2 regions of the Limosilactobacillus secundus genome follow, and region 2 is predicted to be linked to the other one. Evidence: riboswitches for the same ligand, from Rfam matches in the RefSeq annotation. Region 2 holds a riboswitch; the other holds the start of a gene.
What was found. A riboswitch is a leader RNA that binds a small molecule or an ion and turns the genes downstream of it on or off. The one in region 2 is predicted to bind lysine.
Positions count from the first base shown of each region.

Region 1: another riboswitch for lysine. It lies ahead of LMB57_RS03115 (amino acid permease); the one in region 2 lies ahead of lysA (diaminopimelate decarboxylase).

Region 1 covers NZ_JAJGUA010000026.1:91,671-103,168, reverse strand. The annotation lists gene LMB57_RS03135 (threonine/serine exporter family protein) at 1-683, shown strand, start outside; gene LMB57_RS03130 (threonine/serine exporter family protein) at 695-1,168, shown strand; gene LMB57_RS03125 (phosphatase PAP2 family protein) at 1,224-1,898, shown strand; gene LMB57_RS03120 (GNAT family N-acetyltransferase) at 1,971-2,426, shown strand; lysine riboswitch at 2,464-2,638, shown strand; gene LMB57_RS03115 (amino acid permease) at 2,766-4,241, shown strand; gene LMB57_RS03110 (deoxynucleoside kinase) at 4,340-4,981, shown strand; tRNA gene LMB57_RS03105 (tRNA-Val) at 5,047-5,119, shown strand; tRNA gene LMB57_RS03100 (tRNA-Leu) at 5,127-5,209, shown strand; tRNA gene LMB57_RS03095 (tRNA-Gly) at 5,299-5,370, shown strand; tRNA gene LMB57_RS03090 (tRNA-Arg) at 5,376-5,449, shown strand; tRNA gene LMB57_RS03085 (tRNA-Pro) at 5,495-5,568, shown strand; gene LMB57_RS03080 (alpha/beta hydrolase) at 5,705-6,664, opposite strand; gene adhP (alcohol dehydrogenase AdhP) at 6,957-7,985, shown strand; gene LMB57_RS03070 (CtsR family transcriptional regulator) at 8,159-8,626, shown strand; gene LMB57_RS03065 (ATP-dependent Clp protease ATP-binding subunit) at 8,641-11,133, shown strand; gene LMB57_RS03060 (TetR/AcrR family transcriptional regulator) at 11,419-11,498, shown strand, end outside.
Region 2 covers NZ_JAJGUA010000031.1:33,512-45,009, forward strand. The annotation lists gene LMB57_RS04555 (mucin-binding protein) at 1-3,451, shown strand, start outside; gene dapF (diaminopimelate epimerase) at 3,540-4,526, opposite strand; gene LMB57_RS04565 (aspartate kinase) at 4,539-5,897, opposite strand; lysine riboswitch at 6,105-6,284, shown strand; gene lysA (diaminopimelate decarboxylase) at 6,378-7,688, shown strand; gene dapD (2,3,4,5-tetrahydropyridine-2,6-dicarboxylate N-acetyltransferase) at 7,737-8,447, shown strand; gene LMB57_RS04580 (N-acetyldiaminopimelate deacetylase) at 8,460-9,605, shown strand; gene dapA (4-hydroxy-tetrahydrodipicolinate synthase) at 9,633-10,556, shown strand; gene dapB (4-hydroxy-tetrahydrodipicolinate reductase) at 10,560-11,339, shown strand; gene LMB57_RS04595 (aminotransferase class I/II-fold pyridoxal phosphate-dependent enzyme) at 11,352-11,498, shown strand, end outside.

The DNA.
Region 1 (11,498 bases), on a different contig from region 2:
GATCAAATATGGAACGAGTTAACGACACCTTATCCCGAATGGCAAAAAGTGCAGGACTTCATGGCTTTCAGGCTTTTACAACCGTAACTGGAATTGTAGTTGGGACGATTAATGAACCCGATGCCCAAGTAATTACTATTCGTCATCGCAAAAACAATTTAAGTAAAATTGCGGATGTCAATGAAGTTTCTCGTGAACTAGCACGGCGCAAAATTGATGTTCCACAAGCATTTGCTAAATTAAAAAAGATTGATCGCCAAAAGATGTCAAGATGGCAAAACTGGTATGAATCATTTGCTGCTGCGATTTTAAGTGGTGCATTAATGATTGTCTTTACAGGTAATGTTTCTGATTCTTGGGCTGGCTTTCTTGCAGGTGGCGTAGGTTACGGAGCATTTTCATACCTTTTACGAAAGTTTAAGATTCAGTATTTAGGAGAGTTTTGTTCTTCCTTAATTATAGGTGTTTTGGCGGTGATCTTTGTTAAAATGCATCTTGCTAATAATATTAATGATATTATTATTGGTGCGGTTATGCCTCTGGTTCCTGGAGTGCCCTTAACTAATGCGGCACGGGATTTAGTTTCCGGAAACTTAATTAGTGGACCTACAAGAGGAATTGAGGCGATTTTAACTGCTGTTTCGATTGGTAGTGCAATTGTAATTGTTCTGCACTTTAATTAGGAGGGTAGGAGATGAATTGGGGTAACCTATTATTACAATTTTTCTTATGCTATGTTTCGACAGTTTGTTTTGGTATCCTCTTAAATATTCCTAAACGTGCCTATCATACTGCGGGGATGATTGGTGGAGGCGTATGGGTAGTGTACTGGATAATGTATTATTGCAGTGGCATTGGCCTTGCGTTTAGTAATTTAGTTGCTGCAATCTTAATTTCGGTATTAAGCCAGGCAGCAGCTCGGCGAAAACGAATGCCAATTATTGTTTTTAATGTGCCCGCGCTAGTTCCATTCGTGCCTGGAGGACAGGCTTATAAAATGGTTCGTAATTTTGCTATTGGTAATTACCATCTTGTTAATGTTTATTTCTACCAGGTAGTTGTCATTGTTGGTGCAATTACGCTTGGCTTTGGTTTGGGAGAGCTTTTAAATCGTGTTTTGAACTATCTTCATAAATATTTAATTAAAAAGTCACGATGGAATTTTTGACACTGTGGTATACTCATTTTTGATTAATTAATTTAAGTTAGGAGAATCCTTGATTATGTTTATTGAACGTGATGATCATCGGTGGTGGCGCTTTGCCTTAAGCGGTGGTTTCTTTATCGCATTGATGCTATTAATTATGTTTAATTCATCAGTGCTAACAATGATTGATGCTGTTCTGCAGTCGTTATTTACTAGTCAGCGCCTGGAAGGAATTGGCTGGTTCCATGCTTTGATGAGCTTACTTTCATTTTTAGCTAAACCGGTCTTAGATTTAGTATGGGTATTTATTATTGCAGGTGTTTTATGGTTGAAGGGCTATCGCATCCCGGCTTTATGGTCATTAGGAACGATTTTTGGTGGTGATGTGATTGGGACAATTATTAAACACATCGTTAAGCGGGTCCGTCCTGCACAACACTTGGCAGCAGATGATGGCTATAGTTTCCCTAGTGGTCACACTTTAGGATTCTTCTTGGTAGTAGCAATTTTATTCTTAATTGTAATTCCACTTATTCAAAAAGCATCTGTCCGCACAATTTTGCAAATCTTATTAATATTTGCAGTCTTCTTTCTGGCGGTATCGCGGGTATATCTTTATGCTCACTGGCCATTTGATACTATTGGTGCAATGTTATTAGCTTATGCATGGTTACAAGTAGCTGAATGGCTCTATGTCGCTTGGGCACCACGATTGCAACGAATTCCGTTCTTCCGTAGTATTGAAATTTAATAATCGAAATTGATGGAGGGCAATCTTTTTGGGTTGCTTCTCTTTTTTATTTCCCGGGAAATAGGAGAAAAAATGAGTGAAATTATAATTGAACCAGCAAAAACTAATAACAATTTAGGAGCAATAGTTAAATTATTGGATAATGAAAACTTAACACAAGCAGTGGGACTGCTTTTACCACTTCAAAGAGAAAAACGTGTGCAAGCTATTAAGATGTTTGTTCGCCAGAATCATGTAATGGTAGTGAAACTAAATGAAGATGTAGTGGGGATGATTGTATTAAGTGCTTGGTATGGGGATGAAGGAAAAAGAATTGCTCATCATTATGAATTAGGTTATCTTTTGCAGCAAAACCAATGGAATAAAGGCATAATGACAACTGCACTTCAAAAATTTATTTCTATTTTGCCATCTAAAATTACGATTCATGCGGAGTGCAAACAAAGTAATTATCGTTCTCAGCGAGTACTTGTTAAATGCGGTTTTACTTATGACAAGGATGACTTATGGCAACGTATTATTAAATAATCGGACTTGCATTTTTATTTGAGTGGGGTATAATTTCATTCGATGAAGAGGTTGCATATTTTATCAGTAACTAGTATTAGGTGAATAAGCACCGGAGTATTAGTGAAAGGGAAATATGCCGAAACACTACTTAGCTTATTTCTGGTAGATGTTGGGCTATAGTCACAATAGGCTATAGACTGTCGCAATAATTGCGGGGCGCTTCCTAAATTGATTCAACGATTAATTATAGGTATTAAGTTGGGTCTTCTGGTGGGGTTACCGATCAGAAGACCCTTTTAATTTATCCTCTTCGAAAATGTTGACGTTAAGGCACACAAATTTGGAGGAAATATATTTATGGCAGATGAATCTAAGTCGACGGGTCATATGGAACGGACATTACAGACACGTCACTTGTCCATGATTGCTCTTGGTGGGACAATCGGTACTGGACTTTTTATTGCCAGTGGATCCGCTATTTCAACTGCAGGACCTGGTGGAGCATTAGTTGCATATGGAATTATGGGAATTATGGTTTATTTCCTAATGACGAGTCTAGGTGAAATGGCAACATATATGCCATTGACGGGGTCGTTTTCAGCTTATTCGACGAAATTTGTTGATCCAGCACTAGGTTTTGCTCTTGGTTGGAACTATTGGTTTAACTGGGCAATTACAATCCCCGTTGATGTTACAACTGCGGGTATTGTAATGAATTATTGGCTTCCCAATGTTCCAGGCTGGATTTTTAGTGTAACAGTGATGGCGTTAATTTTCTTAATCAATTATTTATCGGTACGATCCTATGGTGAAACTGAATTTTGGCTTGCTTTAATCAAAGTGGTCACAGTTATCGTATTTTTAATTGTTGGTGTTGCAATTATTTTTGGAATTATGGGCGGCAAGCCTGTTGGATTAAGCAACTTCCACTACAAGCAAGCACCGTTTGTTGGGGGAGTGCCAGCAATTATTAGTGTTTTCTTAGTTGCTGGTTTCTCATTCCAAGGAACAGAATTAGTTGGAATTACTGCTGGTGAAGCTGCTACACCAGAAAAGTCTGTCTCCAAGGCAATCCATTCAACTTTCTGGCGAATTTTACTTTTTTATATTTTTGCTATTTTTGTTATTGCTTGTATCCTGCCTTACACAGATAAGAACTTATTGAATCAAGATGTTTCAAACATTACAATGAGTCCATTTACAATTGTGTTTAAGCGAGCGGGATTAGCCTTTGCAGCTAGTGCAATGAATGCGGTTATCTTAACTGCCGTCATTTCTGCTGCTAACTCTGGTTTATATGCCTCAACCCGGATGCTTTATTCACAAGCACGTGAAGGATATGCATGGCGGATTTTTGGTTATGTAAACCGGCGTGGTATTCCAATTTATGCTTTACTAGGAACAATGGTTGTCTCATTAGCAGCCTATGCAACCCAATTTATTGGTCCAAAAGCTTATAACTATTTAATTGGTGCATCAGGATTGTGTGGATTTATTGCATGGTTAGGAATTGCAGTTTCCCATTATCGTTTTAGAAAAGCTTTCCTTAAGCAGGGACATACGCTTTCCGAATTGAAGTATCACGCAACAGGATTCCCATTCGGTCCAGTATTCGCACTTGCTTTATGTATTATCGTTATTTGTGGTCAAAACATCGATGCTTTTGTAAAAATGGATTGGCAAAACATCTTGATTACTTACATGGGAATTCCATTATTCTTAATTCTTTTCTTCTACTACAAGATTCGTTATAAGACGCACTTGATTCCGCTTGATAAGGTTGATTTATCACGGCGAACAAAGGGTGAATCGTACGAACCAGAAGATGATTAATAAAATAAAAAGGAACGAGAAAATACTCGCTCCTTTTTATTTTAAATGTTAGAATTGTTTTCGTTACTTTTTGAATTTGAAACAGGGGGAAATAACTAATGATTGCTTTAGCCGGGACAATCGGTGCAGGAAAGACTAGTTTGACAAAGCTGTTGGCAGACCATCTTAATAGTCAGGCTTTCTATGAATCTGTTGACGATAATAAAATTTTGCCGCTTTTTTATAAAGATCCTAAAAAATATGGTTTCTTATTACAGATTTACTTTTTAAACAAGCGGCTTGATGAGATTAAAGATTCATACTCGAATGATTTAAATGTTTTGGACCGGTCAATTTTTGAAGATGCCTTATTATTCAAGTTAAACGCGGATATGGGCCGAGCTACGGAAACAGAGTCAAATATTTATTCTTCATTATTAGGTAATATGATGGAAGAATTACCAGAGCAACCACACCAAAAAGCCCCCAACCTTTTAATTACAATTAGGGTTTCATTTGAGACAATGCTTGAACGGATTAAGAAGCGGGGACGTTCATTTGAACAAATCGCTAATGATCCTTCCTTATATTCATATTATAAGAATTTAAACGAACGTTATGTTCAATGGTATGAGGATTATAATGAAAGCCCTAAGATGGTTATTGATGGCGATAAATATGATTTTGTTGAAGATCCGGCTGCAGCTAAGAAGGTCTTAGCCATGATTGATGAAAAATTAATTGAATTAAATCTTAAATAGGATTTGACAAAAAAGTATATAGATGATATATTAAATAGGCTGATTTATATAGCAAGCCTATTTATGGAGGATTAGCTCAGTTGGGAGAGCATCTGCCTTACAAGCAGGGGGTCACAGGTTCGAGCCCTGTATCCTCCATTAATTTGCGGATGTGGCGGAATTGGCAGACGCGCAAGATTTAGGATCTTGTATCATTTTGATGTAAGGGTTCAAGTCCCTTCATCCGCATTTAATATTTTTTGAAATTCTTGTTGACATTGATGAGATTTTCGTGTAATATTAATAATCGTTGATAGGAAATAACTTATCAGAGACATGCGGAAGTAGTTCAGTGGTAGAACATCACCTTGCCATGGTGGGGGTCGCGGGTTCGAATCCCGTCTTCCGCTTATATGCACCCATAGCGCAATTGGATAGAGTGTCTGACTACGAATCAGAAGGTTGAAGGTTCGACTCCTTCTGGGTGCACTAATTATAGTAAGCGTGACAGTTTAACTGTTACGCTTATTTTTTCGGAATTTAGCTCAGCTTGGTAGAGCGCTGCGTTCGGGACGCAGAGGTCGCAAGTTCAAATCTTGTAATTCCGATAAGTTAAAAAGACTGTTATCACTCCTATACATAGAAGTGATAGCAGTCTTTTACTATTAACTTCCGAAAATATTAAAAATAAAATGCCAATCAGCATTCTATAATTGAGATGCTGATTGGCATTCTGTCATTTGATTATGCATTGAAACTATCTTTTATAAACTTCGAAATTTGATCTACTGGAATTTTCTCCATCTTATCATAAAGATCAATATGCTCACAGTCTTCTACGATCAATCGTTGCTTTGGTTGGTTAGCAAGGTAATAAGCTCGTTCGGAATAAGATCGGGAGTGAGCTTTGTCTCCATAAATAAATAGGATTGGTCGTGGTGAAATTTCTTTAATATAGTCTAAGGCAGAAAATTCAAGCATGGCTAAATTAGAAGTAGTTGTTGCGGTTCCACGTGCATTTGGATGGAAACCGCGCTTAAGAGCATAAAAACGAAGCCACTCGTTTGTTAATTCATCATGATTTGGCAAATCGTCAATACTATCATATGGTTCTTCTGGGAAGGATGGATGATAGTCAGGTTGTCCATCTTCAAAATCATCCCACCGTTGTTTTGATAATTGATCTTTAAGTTGGAATAATTGTTCAGGAGCAAGATTAGCCATTTCACGAATATCTGTCATATCATACATTGAAATTGTCACAACAGATTTAATTCGTGTATCAACAGCTGCAGCACTAAGAGCAAACCCAGCTCCCCCACTGATACCGATAACACTAATTTGATCACGATTGACATGTTTTGCTTTTGTGCCTAAATAGTCAACTGCGGCACTGAAGGATTCTGCATACAAATCTGGAGAAGCAACATGACGAGGTTCGCCGGCTGACTCGCCCATGTACACTTGATCAAATGCGAGGGTAACAAAACCTAATTGAGCAAACGTATTTGCATAAATTGCGGCTGCCTGTTCTTTTGTGCTTCCATACGGTGCCCCGATTATGATGGCAGGTAACAATTTGTCTTCTTCTAGATCCTTAGGGGTATAGACATCAGCAGCAATTGCCATTCCATAACGATTATTGTAACGAACATGTTGCCGTTCTACATTTTCGCTTAGTTTGGTGATATATCCATAAGACATTATTATACTCACTCCTTTATCTAATTGATTAAATTATAACATTCATTATTAATAGGGAACGTCTAAAGTTATAACGATAAAGTTTTAGAGATAATTAGTAAGTGATTTACTATACAATATGAATTAAATTGATTTACTGAGTTTTGTCATTGTTATATCAATATTTTAAATAGAAAAGAAAATTATTCATTTTGACAAATGTGCAAAATTTCACTTTAAATTTGTCTAGGAGTTATGGTACTATAAGCATTGTAAAAAGTAATTTGTTTATTAATAAAGGAGATCTTACCTTATGAAAGCTGCTGTTATTAATGATCCAGTAGACGGTTTTGTTACTGTTAAAGATGTTCAACTGCGGGATTTGAAGCCCGGTGAAGCTTTAGTTGACATGGAATATTGTGGCCTTTGTCACACTGATTTACACGTTGCTGCTGGAGACTTTGGTAAGAAGCCAGGTCGTATTATCGGTCATGAAGGGGTTGGCCGTGTATCTAAAGTTGCCCCTGGAGTTACTTCCTTAAAAGTTGGCGATCGTGTATCAATTGCATGGTTCTTCAAGGGGTGTGGACACTGTGAATATTGTTTAACAGGTCGTGAAACTCTTTGTCGTAACGTTCTTAATGCAGGTTACACTGCTGACGGTGCAATGGCTGAGCAATGTATCGTGCCAGCTGATTACGCTGTTAAGGTTCCAGAAGGTCTTGATCCTGTTGAAGCTACTTCATTAACTTGTGCTGGTGTTACGATGTACAAAGCATTAAAGGTTGCTGACATCAAACCAGGTCAATGGGTATCAATCGTTGGTGCCGGTGGTTTAGGTAACTTGGGAATTCAATTTGCTCACAACGTATTTGGTGCTCATGTTATCGCCGTTGATGGTAATCCTGATAAGCTTGAAGCTGCTAAGAAGAATGGTGCTGAAATTTTAATTAACCGTCATGACGGTGATGTTGATAAGCAAATTCAAGAAAAGGTTGGCGGTGTTAATGCTGCTGTAGTAACAGCTGTTTCTGCATCAGCATTTGACCAAGCGGTTGATTCACTTCGCCCAGATGGTAAACTTGTTGCTGTTGCTCTTCCACAAGGTGACATGAAGCTTAACATTGCTAAGACGGTTCTTGATGGTATCATTGTTGCTGGTTCACTAGTTGGTACCCGTCAAGACTTAGCTGAATGTTTCCAATTTGGTGCCGAAGGTAAGGTTCACCCAATTGTTAAGACTCGTAAGTTAAGCGAAATTAATGATATGATCCAAGAACTTAAGGATAACAAGGTTGTTGGTCGGAATGTTGTTGATTTTGTTCACAACGATAACGATTAATTAAAAAAGTAGTTCATATTTAATTCTCTAAAAGACTAGTGTTGCACTTGAATGCTTCACTAGTCTTTATTATTTTCTTAAATGTGTAACTGAATGGTCATACAGGTAGGCGCCGACTCTAAAAGTGTGTTAAAATAATGGTCAAGATTAGTCAAAAGAGCCGAGGTGATATAATGGAAAATAAAAGTATTTCAGATATTATCGAAGCATACTTAAAAGAAATACTTGGTGACTCAGCTCAGGTCGAAATTCGTCGTTCTGAGATTGCCAACCAGTTTGATGTGGTACCGTCACAAATTAATTATGTTATTAAGACTAGGTTTACCATTCAAAATGGTTATTTAGTAAAGAGTAAGCGTGGAGGCGGCGGATACATTCGAATCGAGCGAGTTAATTTACTTGATGATGTAAACGTGCTAAACTCACTTATTCAAGCAATTGGCGACTCGGTTCGTGAACGTGATGCTTTTGATATTGTTCGAACGTTATATGAAGAAGACGTGATTACGAGGCGTGAAGGAGACCTTATGCTTGTTGCATTATCTAAACAAGCGCTAGCAGTTAATGATAGTAAGATTGAAGATCAACTTCGCGCTCGTATATTAGTATCATTCTTGAATCGACTTCGCTATGAAAGTTAAAAGGGGGATTGTACATGGATAATATGTTCACGCCAAGTGCAAAGCATGTTCTAGCAATTGCACAAGAACAAGCGAAATACTTTAAACACCAAGCAGTAGGGACTGAACACCTTTTGCTTGCCCTCTCAATGGATAAAGATGGGATTGCTAACAAAATATTTGAACAATTTTCTATTACAAGCGATGATATTCGTGAAGAAATTGAACGCTTGATTGGCTATGGAACGCTGGAAAATCTGGGAGCTTCAGATTATCTTCCATATTCACCAAAAGCAAAGCAGGTATTATCATTAGCTGGGCGAGAAGCTCAACAAATGCATGCATTAAAAATTGGCACTGAACACTTGTTATTAGCATTAATTGCGGATGAAAGTGTCCTATCTTCACGAATCTTGTATAGTTTAGATGTTGTTCCGCGGCAGATGAGAAAAGTAATCTTACGTCGGTTGGGGATTGCTGATAGTCAGCAACGCAATTCTAATCGTCAATCATCTCGTCGACGGCCCCAGCAAACTGGTACACCAACATTAGATAAACTAGCTCGTGATATGACAGCACTTGCTCGGAACGGCCAGCTTGATCCTGTAATTGGTCGAAATAAGGAAGTTAAACGTGTGGAACAAATTCTCAGTCGCCGTACCAAGAATAACCCTGTTTTGATTGGAGAACCGGGGGTAGGGAAAACGGCGATTGCTGAAGGACTTGCTCAGCGGATGGTTGATGGTAAGGTTCCAGCTGAATTGGCTAATAAACGTTTGATGATGCTTGATATGGGATCATTAGTTGCAGGTACCAAGTATCGAGGAGAATTTGAAGATCGTCTTAAAAAAGTAATTGATGAAATTCAAAATGACGGGCATGTGATTCTTTTTATTGATGAACTCCATACCTTAATTGGTGCTGGTGGCGCTGAAGGTGCAATTGATGCATCCAATATTTTGAAACCTGCCTTGGCACGAGGCGAGTTGCAAACAATTGGTGCTACTACGCTTGATGAATATCAGAAATATATAGAATCGGATGCGGCACTTGAACGACGCTTTGCCACTGTTCAAGTTGATGAGCCGACTACTGACCAAACTCTACAAATCCTGCGAGGACTGCGACCAAAGTATGAGGAGCACCATCATGCTAAGATTACCGATGAAGCGCTAGAAGAAGCAGTTAAATTGTCAGATCGTTATATTTCGGATCGGTTCTTGCCGGATAAAGCAATTGACCTTATTGATGAATCGGCAGCTATGGTTCGAATTGATGCTGAAGATAAGAAAAATCATCAGCCTTCATTAGAAAGTCAGTTAGAAGATTTGAGAACCCAAAAAGAAGAAGCAATTGATAATCAAGACTTTGATCGTGCAGCTACTCTTCGTCAACAAGAATTAGCACTAAAAGATAAGATTGACCGCAAAAAGCAACGCACTCAACAAAAGGAATCTCATAACTATAAATTGAAAGTAACTGGTGAAAACATTGCGCAAGTTGTTGCTGAATGGACAGGGGTTCCTTTAACTCAATTGAAGAAGAGTGAGAGTGAACGACTGGTTAACTTGGAAAAGGTTCTTCATCAACGAGTAATTGGTCAGGATGAAGCAGTTACCGTAGTCGCTAAAGCAATTCGTCGTGCACGAAGCGGTCTTAAGGATCCTAGTCGGCCAATTGGTTCTTTTATGTTTTTAGGACCAACTGGGGTAGGAAAAACAGAGCTTGCCAAGGCATTAGCTGCTGCAATGTTTGGCTCGGAAGATAATATGATTCGGATCGATATGTCAGAATACATGGAAAAATATAGTACTAGTCGCTTGATTGGTGCTGCTCCAGGATATGTCGGTTATGACGAGGGTGGCCAATTAACTGAAAAAGTACGGCAACATCCATATTCAGTTGTCTTATTAGATGAAGCTGAAAAGGCACATCCCGATGTATTTAATTTATTACTTCAAGTTTTAGATGATGGTTACTTAACTGATGCAAAAGGTCGACGCGTTGATTTTAGAAATACCATTATTATTATGACTTCTAACCTTGGAGCAACTCAGCTTCAGGATGAAAAAGAAGTTGGTTTTGGGGCCAAAGATATGTCACAAGACTATAATGCGATGGCAGCGGCGATTAAGCAACAAATGAGGTTATACTTCCGCCCAGAATTTCTTAATCGGATTGATGAAACGATTATCTTCCATGCATTACAAAAGAACGAACTTCATCAAATCGTTAAACTCATGGTTAATGATTTAAATAAACGGGTAAGTGAGCAAGGCATTAACTTGAAAGTTACGCCTGCTGCAATTGATGTAATCGCAAAACTTGGTTACAATCCTGCTTATGGAGCTCGTCCGCTTCGTCGTGCTTTACAAGATCATATTGAAGATGATTTGAGTACTGGACTACTTAGTGGTGAAATCAATGTTGGGGATGACGTAACAGTAGGTGCGCGTCAAGGTAAAATTACTTTTAAAGTGAAAAAGCCGGATGAAGATAAAGCTGTTGAATTAAAATTGAATAGGTAAAAAGAACGGTAAATTATTCTGAAAGTGCAGAGTAATTTACCGTTTTGTATTCTAGCTTCATTAAATCTAAAATACACAAAATGAACATTTAAGTTTTATGTAGTTTAAAAAACGTTATAATTGTAACTTTTGTTCTCTAATGATAATAGAAGAGAAGGCTACCGAATTGCATTCATTTATCGCATTTGATGATTATTTTTCTAAAACGGTTGTCAAAAGATAAGTTATAGTCTTATAATGTGTTTATCAGATAATTAATGATTAAAAATAGGGGATGAACAATAAATGAAGCGAGCGGAACAATTAGAAAAGACAAGACAAGCAATCTTAAAAACCGCTACAAAGTTATTTTTACAAAAGGGATT
Region 2 (11,498 bases):
TCAATTGACTGATAATGCGTATACGCCCTTAAATATGGTAATTACTTTAGCTACTAATCGTAATGAACCAGGTGGAATCTTAAATTACTATATTACGAACGACCAATACACACAACAGTATAGTAATGGGACAATAAATGTTGGGGAAATGCAAAGCTATGAGGGACCATATCAGGGTTCTAAAATTAATATTTATAATTTTGGGGAAAATGGAATAAGTGTTAATGAACTTAATAATAATTATGGCTTAGCTTTTACATTTGGTTATGGAAAGTATCAAGCTCTTATTAAAGAGAACCCTAATCCTTATGCAGCAGATAATGTATCTAATGCGTGGGGAGATACAATGCCAGCAAAAGTAACTCAGACTATTAAATATGTAAATGAGAAAACAGGAGAAGAGATACCGGGAATACAACCTTACACACAAACGGGACTCACAGGACAGGTATATTCGGCTGGAAAAAACGATCAAATAGTTATTAAGGGTTATTATTTGATTAATAGTAGTCGTGCTAATGGAATTATTTCACAATTTCATAATGGAGGAACCTACACAAATGAATGGGTAAGTGCAAGCGGACAATTAATAAAAGAGGTATGGCACCAAATTTCACAAAATGGGTTGATGCAATGTGACATTTATATTAATGGTCAGCAGCAATATGATCCTAACAATTTAAAAGGAATTGTTTATCCTTCAAGTCAAAGCTCACTTGGCCCAACAGCTTTGAGTATTCAAAATGGTAATTATGTCTTTCCAAATCCTTATGTAGAGCAAACGCAAAACATTGAATTAAAATATTTGCCATTAGGAAAAATTATTCCAGTGTTACCGAATGGAGAAGTAATACCAAACGCACCGCAACCGCAATATCAGAACAATCCTAATGATCCAACCGGAGTTAAACCGGATGAGCCAGTTCCTGTTATTCCTGGTTATACGCCGCAAGAACAAACGGTTACGCCAGAAGATCCTGGAAAAGATACACGGGTTATTTATACACCAATTCAGCAAGGTTCAATCACTGTGACCGTTCATGATGTAACAGATAATGTTAACTTGCCACAATACGGTAAGAGCAGTGGTGAACAAGATGTGGGGACTGGATTTACCTATGATAAGAATACTGTAATTGCAGACCTTGAAAACAAGGGTTATAAAGTTCTTAATCCAGATGTAGTAATTCCAACTACCATTAGTAAAGGTGCGCAAAACATTGTGATTAATGTTGAACACCAGCTTGTTCCTGTAACACCAGAGAATCCAGGAATTCCTGGCCAACCTATTAATCCTAACGATCCAGACGGTCCAAAGTGGCCAGACGGGACTGCTAAGAATGATTTGGAAGTAACTGGTACCCAGACTATTCATTATGAAGGTGCTGGCGATAAGACGCCAGCTGATAACACTCAACACTTTACCTTCACGAAAAGTGCTACTGTTGATAAAGTAACTGGTAAGATTGTCAGTGAAACTGGCTGGAATGTTGCTAGTCATACCTTTGGCAATGTTGATACACCAGTAGTAGCGGGTTATCACGCAGACAAGGCCGTTGCTGGTGGTGCAACGATCACTCCTAATGACTTGAATAAGACGATTGTGGTAACCTATGCACCAAACGGTCATATTATCCCAGTCGGCCCAGATGGTACGCCAATTCCAGGTGCCGACCAACCGCAATTCCCAACTAACCCAGACAACCCAAGTGAAACGACACCAGGTCAAGTACCAGATGTACCAGGTTATCACCCAGAAACTGGTAAGCCAGGTGACCCAGTCGATCCAGTACCAGGCCAACCAGGTGAGAACGTACCAGTTAAATACGTTCCTGACACTCCAACACCAGAAACTTACACTGGTTCGCAAACGATCAAGTTCGTTGATGGAACTACGGGCAAGGAGATTGAAACGCCAAACATACAAACGGCCCCAGATCTAACTGGTGACCATACCTTTGGCAAGATCAACACGCCAGTGATCAAGGGTTACACTACTACTCAAACTACTGCTGGTGGTGCAACGGTAACTAAGAACAACCCGAATGCCACGATTACGGTGACCTATACACCAAACGGTCATATTATCCCAGTCGGTCCAGATGGCAATCCAATTCCAGGCGCCGACCAACCGCAATTCCCAACTAACCCAGACAACCCAAGTGAAACGACACCGGGTCAAGTTCCAGATGTACCAGGTTATCACCCAGAAACTGGTAAGCCAGGTGAACCGGTCAATCCAGTGCCAGGCAAACCAGGTGAGGATGTACCAGTGAAGTACGTCCCAGATACGCCAGTTGAACAAGGATCAATCACTGTTACCGTGCGTGATACTACCGATAATGTTGACTTGCCGCAATACGGTAAGAGCAGTGGTGAAGAAAATGTTGGGACGACCTTTACTTACGATAAGAACACGGTAATCCAAGAACTAGAAAATAAGGGTTACAAGGTCCTTAATCCTGATGTTGTCATCCCAACAACGATCAGTAAGGGTGCGCAAAACATTGTGATTAATGTTGAACACCAGCTTGTGCCTGTAACGCCAGAAAATCCAGGACAACCAGGTCAGCCAATCAATCCGAACGATCCAAACGGTCCAAAGTGGCCAGATGGGACCGCTAAGGATAATTTGGAGGCAACTGGAACCCAGACCATTCGCTACGTTGGGGCTGGTGACCAGACGCCAGCTAACAATGTTCAGCACTTTACCTTTACTAAGAGTGCCGTGGTTGATAAGGTAACCGGAAAGATTGTTAGTGAAACTGGCTGGAACGTCGCTAGTCATACCTTTGGCAATATCGATACGCCAGTTGTTCCTGGCTATCACGCAGATAAGGCAGTTGCCGGTGGAACTACCATTACCCCTGATGACTTAAATAAAACGGTTACGGTAACGTACACGCCAAATGGTCATATTATTCCAGTCGGTCCGGATGGGAAGCCATTGCCAAATGTTCCACAACCGCAATACCCAACGAACCCGAATAATCCAACTGAAGTGACGCCGAATGAACCAGTACCGGAAATTCCAGGATATACACCAAATGTTTCAACGGTAACTCCTGAGAATCCGGGTGAAAATACTCCAGTAGTTTACACGCCAAACGAAAAACCAGTTGGACCAACCACCCCTAGTGAAAATGGCACTTCAAATGGTAATACTGGCAATCCAACTACACCACAGCCAGAGACATCAGCAAAACCAACGACGCCAACTACAACACCAGCTGGAAATGGTAATGTTCCTACTAATGGACAAACAGCAGGCAGTTCAGTTACTACAAGCAATGTAAACAACGCTAATGCCACCACACCAGTAGCACAAAAACAAGCTGCTCAATTACCGCAAACTGGCAATGAACAATTAAAGCACGAAGGAATCTTAGGTTTACTTGCTTTAGGAATTGCAGGCTTATTGGCATTTGGTAAAAAGCGTCGTAAAGAATAGTTAACTTATTGTTTGTCACATCGAATAATTATAAAAAGCCGAGGCTAAGAAATTTCTTAACCTCGGTTTTTTCGATTAAATGATTAAATTAAAATGATAATGAGTCAACGAATGTCTGGTAAGCTTGATTTTCATTGCTTTCGACAACGTTTTTACGAAGGTCAGCTAGATCAACTGCGTGTAAAGATGATTCATCTACGGTAAGAGTATGAGTAAACGTAGCATTACCGATTAATTCGATCCAGTAGTTGTAGTCATCACGGTGAAGAATTGTCTTGACCATGCCACCAGGATTATAAACACTAATTGGTTCATTAAATGATGCTGCGTCTGGATGAGTGAGGGCTAAAGCGAGACTAGTGGCAGACATACCTGTCCCACAAGCATTTGTAAAGCCGACTCCTCGTTCAAACGTTTTTACAAAGAGTTTGTTATGACCGAGAATATGACCAAAGTTAACATTTACCCCATCACTGAAGTAAGGATTATCACTATTTAACCGTGTACCTAATTGTTTAAGTGCTGGACCATTAAGCTCTTCCATACTAACAAAACTAATTAAGTGGGGGTTAGGAACAGCAAGGGCTGAAAAACGGAGACTGGGATATAATTCAGGGACAAGGGTGTCTAACAGGCGCTCATGGCCAAGATTATCAAATGGCAAAGCAGTCCTGTCAAACTTTACTGGTGAAATTTCAACGGCAAAAGCAGGTACTCTGGGTGCAAGGTCTTCATGCTGACGAACACGAAGGCTAGCATTCATTGTATCGACTTTAAAATCGGTTAAATTATCACGTTCTGCTACATACCGGGCAACTGTTCTTAAACCATTACCGCACATTGAAGCTTCACTACCGTCTGCGTTAATTACCCGCATTTGTGCTGCTGATCCTGGTCTAGTTGGATGGTTAACAACTAAAACGCCATCAGCACCACCGAGAACGCCATTTTGTGCATCAGTTATTTGCTGGGTAAATGAAACTAATTCTTCATCGGTAAGGGGATTGGTCAGTTGTGTTTGGTCAAGAATAAAAAAGGCATTTTGTGATCCGTGTACTTTTAATAACTGCACCATAAATAGTTCCTCCTAATTTACAAAAAAGCGATGGTAAATAGCTCGAACAGCTTCATCTGCATCTTCGTTGTATGTCCCAATCATAATTGCAATTCGTGAAGCTCCTTGATTAATCATGGGAACCGCAATGTGTTTTTCAGCTAGGGGCACTAAAATATCATCAATTACCCCCGTGCGATTACGCATACCTTCACCAACAACCATGGTAATTGCATAATTGTCAATCCATTCTAAACGGTCAGGATTAATCTCTTCTTGAATTTCATTGCAGATGGTATCGATTAATTGGTCATTAATTGCATTTCGATCAAGGATAATTGTTATATCATCGATTCCTGAAGGCATATGTTCGTATGAGACGTTGTGCTTTGCGAGAATTTCAAGAATACGAAGAGTAAAACCTGCTTGCTTGTTAAGAAGATATTTGTGAAGGTAAAGGGCTGCAAAGTGTTTTCCGCTCACGACTCCCGTTACAATGTCACTTGGTTGAAAATCTTTATCAGGGACAATCATTGTTCCCGGCTTTTCAGGATCATTAGTATTACGAACATTGATTGGAATATTTCCTTGAATGGCAGGAATCAATGCTTCATCGTGAAAGACAGAAAAACCAGCATAAGATAGTTCCCGCATTTCCCGGTAAGTCATGGTAGTGATTGGTTGCGGATGATCGACAATTTGTGGATTGGCTGAGTAAATAGCATCAACATCGGTGAAATTTTCATAAGTGGAGGCATGAAGACCGCGCGCAAGAATTGCACCGGTGATATCAGAACCACCACGAGAAAAAGTAGCGATGTGGCCAGCAAGAGTGAGACCATAGAAACCGGGGAATACTAAGAATTCGTTCTCATTAAACGTAAAATGACTCAAGTTTGCATATGTTTCTGGGATAACGTTAGCATTATTGGGAGTTCCAGTAACGATAATACCAGCTTCACTTGGTGTCACAAAACGTGCTTCGTAACCTAAATGTTGCAAAAGAATTGCCATTAGTTGGGCATTTAAACGTTCACCATGAGCTTTGAAAGCGGCCAAGAGATAGTTATCATTTGGGTAAGTATGGTTCGAAAGACCTTCCAGTTGTTCGGCTAGCGGAATTAATTTATCTGCTGGTAAGCTAAAATAAGCAGCAATCTCTTGATATCGATTTAAAATTTGTTCAACGATGTCTTGGGGATTTTGGCCTGCGATTACTGTTTGGGCATATTTAATCAGCAAGTCAGTGACCTTAATATCATCGGCAAAGCGTTTGCCCGGCGCAGAAGTGACAATTACCCGTCGTTGTAGGTCCGAGGTAATAATATTAATTGCATTTTGAAAGGCTTCTCCATTAGCCAGAGAGCTTCCACCAAATTTTACGACTTTCATACTTAAAATACTCCTTTGAGATAATTAGGACTGCTAATTTATCTCGAAAATAATTTAATCGAATTCTAACACATTGGAGGTGACATGCAAGCTTTTAAGTTACGAAAGTTTAGTGCAATTAACTTTCTTACATCTAATAGATTAAAAAAACTTTTTTAAATTTAATTATTTATATTGACATTCTCATAAAAGACTTATAAGCTATGTATAAATCGAAGAGGCGCAACCGACACTAGTAAACTAATTTAGTTCGCCAAGACATTGAGGTTAGTTGAACAGGGAAGTTGCCGAAGCGCTTAGTTTGGCATATTAAGTAGCTGGGTCGTAGTTGAATAAGCTACGGACTGTCGTAGGACAATAAGAGCCTGCGTTGCGCTATCGACAAATCAGAATGGATAAGTGAATTCCACTGTTTGTTTGCGCAGACAGTGGATTTTTTTATACAGCCTCTTTACTACAAACTTCATGGAGGAATTACAAATGAACGAACAAATTTCTGATCAACAAATAAACGCTGCTGGTCACCTAACGATTGGGGGATGTGATGCAGTTGAATTAGCTCACCGGTTTGGTACCCCATTAGTTGTTTATGATGTTCAACAGATTCGTAACCAGATCCGAGCATTTAAGCAAGTTTTTGAAGAAAACAGTGTTGATTATGCAGTTAGCTATGCTAGTAAAGCTTTTTCAGCAATCGCAATGTATCAAGTAGTTGCTGCAGAAGGTGCGCATGTTGATGTTGTTTCGGGTGGTGAATTGTATACTGCAATCAAAGCTGACTTTCCAATGGCTAATGTTAGTTTTCACGGAAACAATAAATCACGGGAAGAATTAGAAATGGCAATTGATCATCACGTGGGAACAATCATGATTGATAACTTCCATGAGATTGAATTATTAGCAGATGTTTTGGAAGAGCATGATGCGCATATTGATGTGATGTTGCGAATTACTCCTGGAATTTCTGCTCATACAAATAAATACATTCAAACTGGTCAAGTTGATAGTAAATTTGGGTTTGACCTTCAATCAGGACAGGCAGATGAGGCGTTAGCAAAAGTCCTCGAGAATCCCCGGATGCAAGTAAAAGGATTGCATGCCCATATTGGCTCACAGATTTTTGAACTTGCGGGATTTGAAGGAGTAGCTAAGAAGTTAGTTGAAGTTGCCGCCCACTGGCAAGAAAAATTCAACTACCAAGCTGCTGTGATCAACGTTGGAGGTGGCTTTGGAATTCGTTATGTAAAAGATGATACACCACTTGCTCCAGAAGAATTTGTGGCAGCAATTATTAAGGCTATCAAAACTGAAATTAAAGAAACAAACCTTGCCATGCCGGCAATCTGGATAGAACCAGGACGTTCAATCGCGGGGCCTGCTGGCTATAATCTTTATACTGTTGGATCACGTAAAGATGTACCAGGATTGAAGCCATATGTAACAGTTGATGGAGGAATGGGCGATAACATTCGTCCAACACTTTATGAAGCACAATATGAAACGGTCTTAGCAAATAATCCTCGTGCAGAGTTGATTGAACATGTTCGGGTAGCGGGAAAGTATTGCGAGTCTGGTGATATTCTCAGTCAGAATCAGGCATTACCTGCTACAAAACCAGGGGATGTCTTAGCAATGCTTGATACTGGTGCTTATGGCTACTCCATGGCTTCAAATTATAATCGGAATCCTCGTCCAGCAGTTGTCTTTGCGGAAAAAGGCACAGCCCAGGTTGTAATTAAACGAGAAACCTATGATGATTTAATTCATTTGGATGAACCATACCAACAATAATTTGACATATATAGACATATATATAAAGGAAGAAAGAGGTAAATAATTATGGCTGAATTAGATGCACAAACAATCATTAACTACATTAGTAACGCACCAAAGAAGACACCGGTAAAGGTCTACCTTAAAGGAAATTTGGGTGATTTAGAATTTCCCACAGAAGTAGAAACATTTCTTGAACAGCATACGGGGGTTATTTTCGGTGATTGGACAGTTATTGAACCGTTATTAAAGGAATACAGTTCAGCGATTGAATCTTACCACGTGGAAAACGACGCGCGTAATTCAGCAGTTCCTTTGCTTGATTTGAAGAATATTAATGCCCGCATTGAGCCAGGAGTAATTATTCGCGATAAAGTGCTTATTGGTGACAATGCTGTCATTATGATGGGAGCAACAATTAATATTGGTGCTGAAATTGGTGCTGATTCGATGATTGATATGGGGGCAGTTCTTGGTGGCCGTGCAATTGTTGGTCGTCACTGTCATATTGGTGCTGGTACTGTATTAGCTGGGGTTGTTGAACCGGCTTCAGCTGAACCAGTCCGCATTGATGACAATGTAATGATTGGCGCCAATGCGGTGGTAATTGAAGGGGTTCATGTAGGAGAAGGGGCCGTCATTGCTGCTGGCGCCGTGGTTACCCATGATGTAGCCCCTCGCACAATGGTTGCGGGAGTTCCTGCTAAGTTTATTAAGAATGTCGATGACCAAACCGCTGGTAAGACTGAACTAGAGGACGATTTACGGAAGCTCTAGGAGGAGGTCAAGATGCTAACAGAAGAAGAATTAATTCAAATTCGTCGTCATCTCCACCAGATTCCGGAACTGGCTCTTCAGGAATTTGATACTCACCAATACTTAGTGGAGACGATTGCTGGTTTTAACCAAGCCTTTTTAGAAGTTCGTACCTTTAAGGAATTGCCAACTGCTCTTATGGTGGTGGTGCATGGTCAGAATCCACAACGAACAATTGGCTACCGAACAGACATCGATGCTTTACCAGTTGAGGAACAAACAGGCTTGCCATACTCATCAACCCATCCGGGAGTAATGCACGCCTGTGGTCATGATATTCATATGACGGTTGCATTAGGCGTATTGAATTATTTTAGTGAACACCAGCCGCAAGATAATCTACTGTTTTTCTTCCAACCGGCCGAAGAAAGCGAAAATGGTGGAAAGCGGGCATATGAACTGGGCTTGTTTAGTGGAAAGTGGAAACCAGATGAGTTTTACGGTTTGCATGATAATCCTGATTTGCCAGCAGGAGCAATTGGCTGTCGGATGGGGACCTTGTTTGCGGGAACCACAGAAGTTAATATTGACCTCAATGGTAAGGGAGGTCACGCGGCGTATCCTCAAAATGCTAATGATACAGTTGTTGCGGCCGCATCATTGATTCTTCAAGTGCAGACTGTGATTTCGCGGAGTATCGATCCTATTCAAAGTGGTGTAATTACCTTAGGAAAGATTGCCGGCGGGACGATTCGAAATGTTATTGCTGGCCATACGCGGATTGAAGGAACGATTCGGGGACTAACGCAGACGATGATTGAAACTATTGATGACCGCTTGCGGGACGTATGTGAAGGAATCAGACGCAGTTTTAACATGGAGGTTTCCCTTGAATTAAATCAGGGTGGCTATTGGCCAGTAGAGAACAATCCAGAATTAACAAAACGGTTTATTCGTTATATGGAAGAAACACCAACTGTAAACTTTATAGAGACAGAACCAGCAATGACTGGGGAAGACTTTGGCTACTTATTGGCTAAATTTCCAGGGACCATGTTTTGGCTTGGGGTTGAAGATAATTCACAATTACATTCGGCCACCCTTACTCCCAATGAAAAAGCAATTAAACGTGGAGTAGATGCGATTACTGGTTTTCTTGAATATCGAATGCAAAATTAGTACGGAATAAATAATGGAGGAATGAATATGACATTATTACAAAATGCAGACTTAATGACGGCAATTGTAACCCCTTTTGATGATGAGGGAAATATTGATTATGGTCGTTTAGAGGATTTAACAAATTACTTAATTGAACACGGGAGCAACGGTTTTGTTATCGGGGGAACTACTGGAGAAACTCCAGAACTCACTCATGATGAAAAAATTGAGCTATACCAACATTTCGGTGAAATTGTAAACGGACGGGTTCCGGTTATTGCTGGAACTGGAAGTAATAATACTAAAGAAACGATTGCCTTTACTAATGAAGTTGCGCAAATTAACGGTATCGACTATGCCCTTGTTGTTGTTCCTCCTTATAACAAACCTAACCAACGGGGAATGGTGGCTCATTTCACAGCAGTTGCGGATAATGTTGACCTCCCAATCATCATTTACAACATTCCTGGTCGTACAGGGGTAAAGATGGCTCAGGAAACCGTAGTAGAATTGTCTCACCATCAAAATATCGCCGCTGTAAAACAATGTACATCTTTGGAAGAACTTGAATACATTGTTGAACACCGCGACCCTGATTTTGCAGTTTTCACGGGTGAAGATGCACAGGCGCTAACTGCCCGGGTTTTAGGAGCAAATGGGGTTATCTCGGTTGCTTCCCATACCTATGTCGATCAAATGCGCCAAATGTATGACTCGCTATACCGAGGCGATTATCAAACTGCTGGTAAGTTGCAACGGTGGTTAACTCCCCGGATGGCTGCTTTGTTTATGTTCCCATCACCATCACCAGTTAAAGCGGTTTTGAATGCGCAAGGTTTTAACGTTGGTAGTTGTCGCTTACCAATTCTTCCATTAAATGAAGAAGAGAAACGCGAATTAGAGGCTGCCTTATCCTTACCTACTAATTCGCTGACTACTAAGAACTTACCTTTAAATTTGGGGGAATAAAGCATGAAAAAAGTTTTAATTGCTGGTGCGACTGGAGCAATGGGACAAAAGGCAGTTGACCTAGTGAACTCACTCGCTGGATTTGAAATTACCGCTGCGCTTGCACCAACCTTAACAAAAGAGAATATGGCTGATTTTCACCTTGCATCATCTGTTCATCCTTATCAAACTTTGGATGAAATTGAAGATGGGGTTGCTGATATTTGGATTGATTTTACCTTGCCAAGTGCCGTTTATCAGGATGTTAAGTTTGCACTTGAACACGGAATGAGGCCGATTGTTGGCACGACTGGCTTAACCGATGAACAACAAGCAGACCTAGTGCGTCTCAGTGAAGAAAAACAAGTGGGTGGATTGATCGCTGCTAATTTTGGGATGTCGGCAGTTCTTCTTATGAAATTTGCTCAGGAAGCGGCTAAATACTTCCCTGACGTTGAAATTATTGAAATGCATCATGGTGATAAAAAAGATGCCCCATCGGGAACGGCCTTGAGTACCGCAAAGTTGATCGATCAAGTCCGTCCTGCACATGAGACAAATCCTGATGAAACAGAGAGTTTAACCGGTGCTCGGGGTGGTGATTACCATGGAATTAAGATTCATGCCGTTCGGCTTCCGGGGTACATTGCTCACGAACAAGTTCTCTTTGGTGGGGATGGTGAGGCCCTAACTATCCGCCAAGACTCATTTGACCGTCAATCCTTCATGAATGGGGTTAAAGTTGCTCTGGAGAAAGTTGATGGATTATCAAAATTGGTAATTGGCTTAGAAAATATTTTATAAGAAGGTGAAAAAATGCCAAGACTTCATGTTGAATTAGCAACCACCGTAAATAGTTATTTGGCAGCTGTTCCGCCAGCACAGATTCGTGCATTTGATGAAGAAATTTCTGCCGTTCCTGGACTAGTAAAATTAACACTTGGTGAACCTGACTTTGCTGTC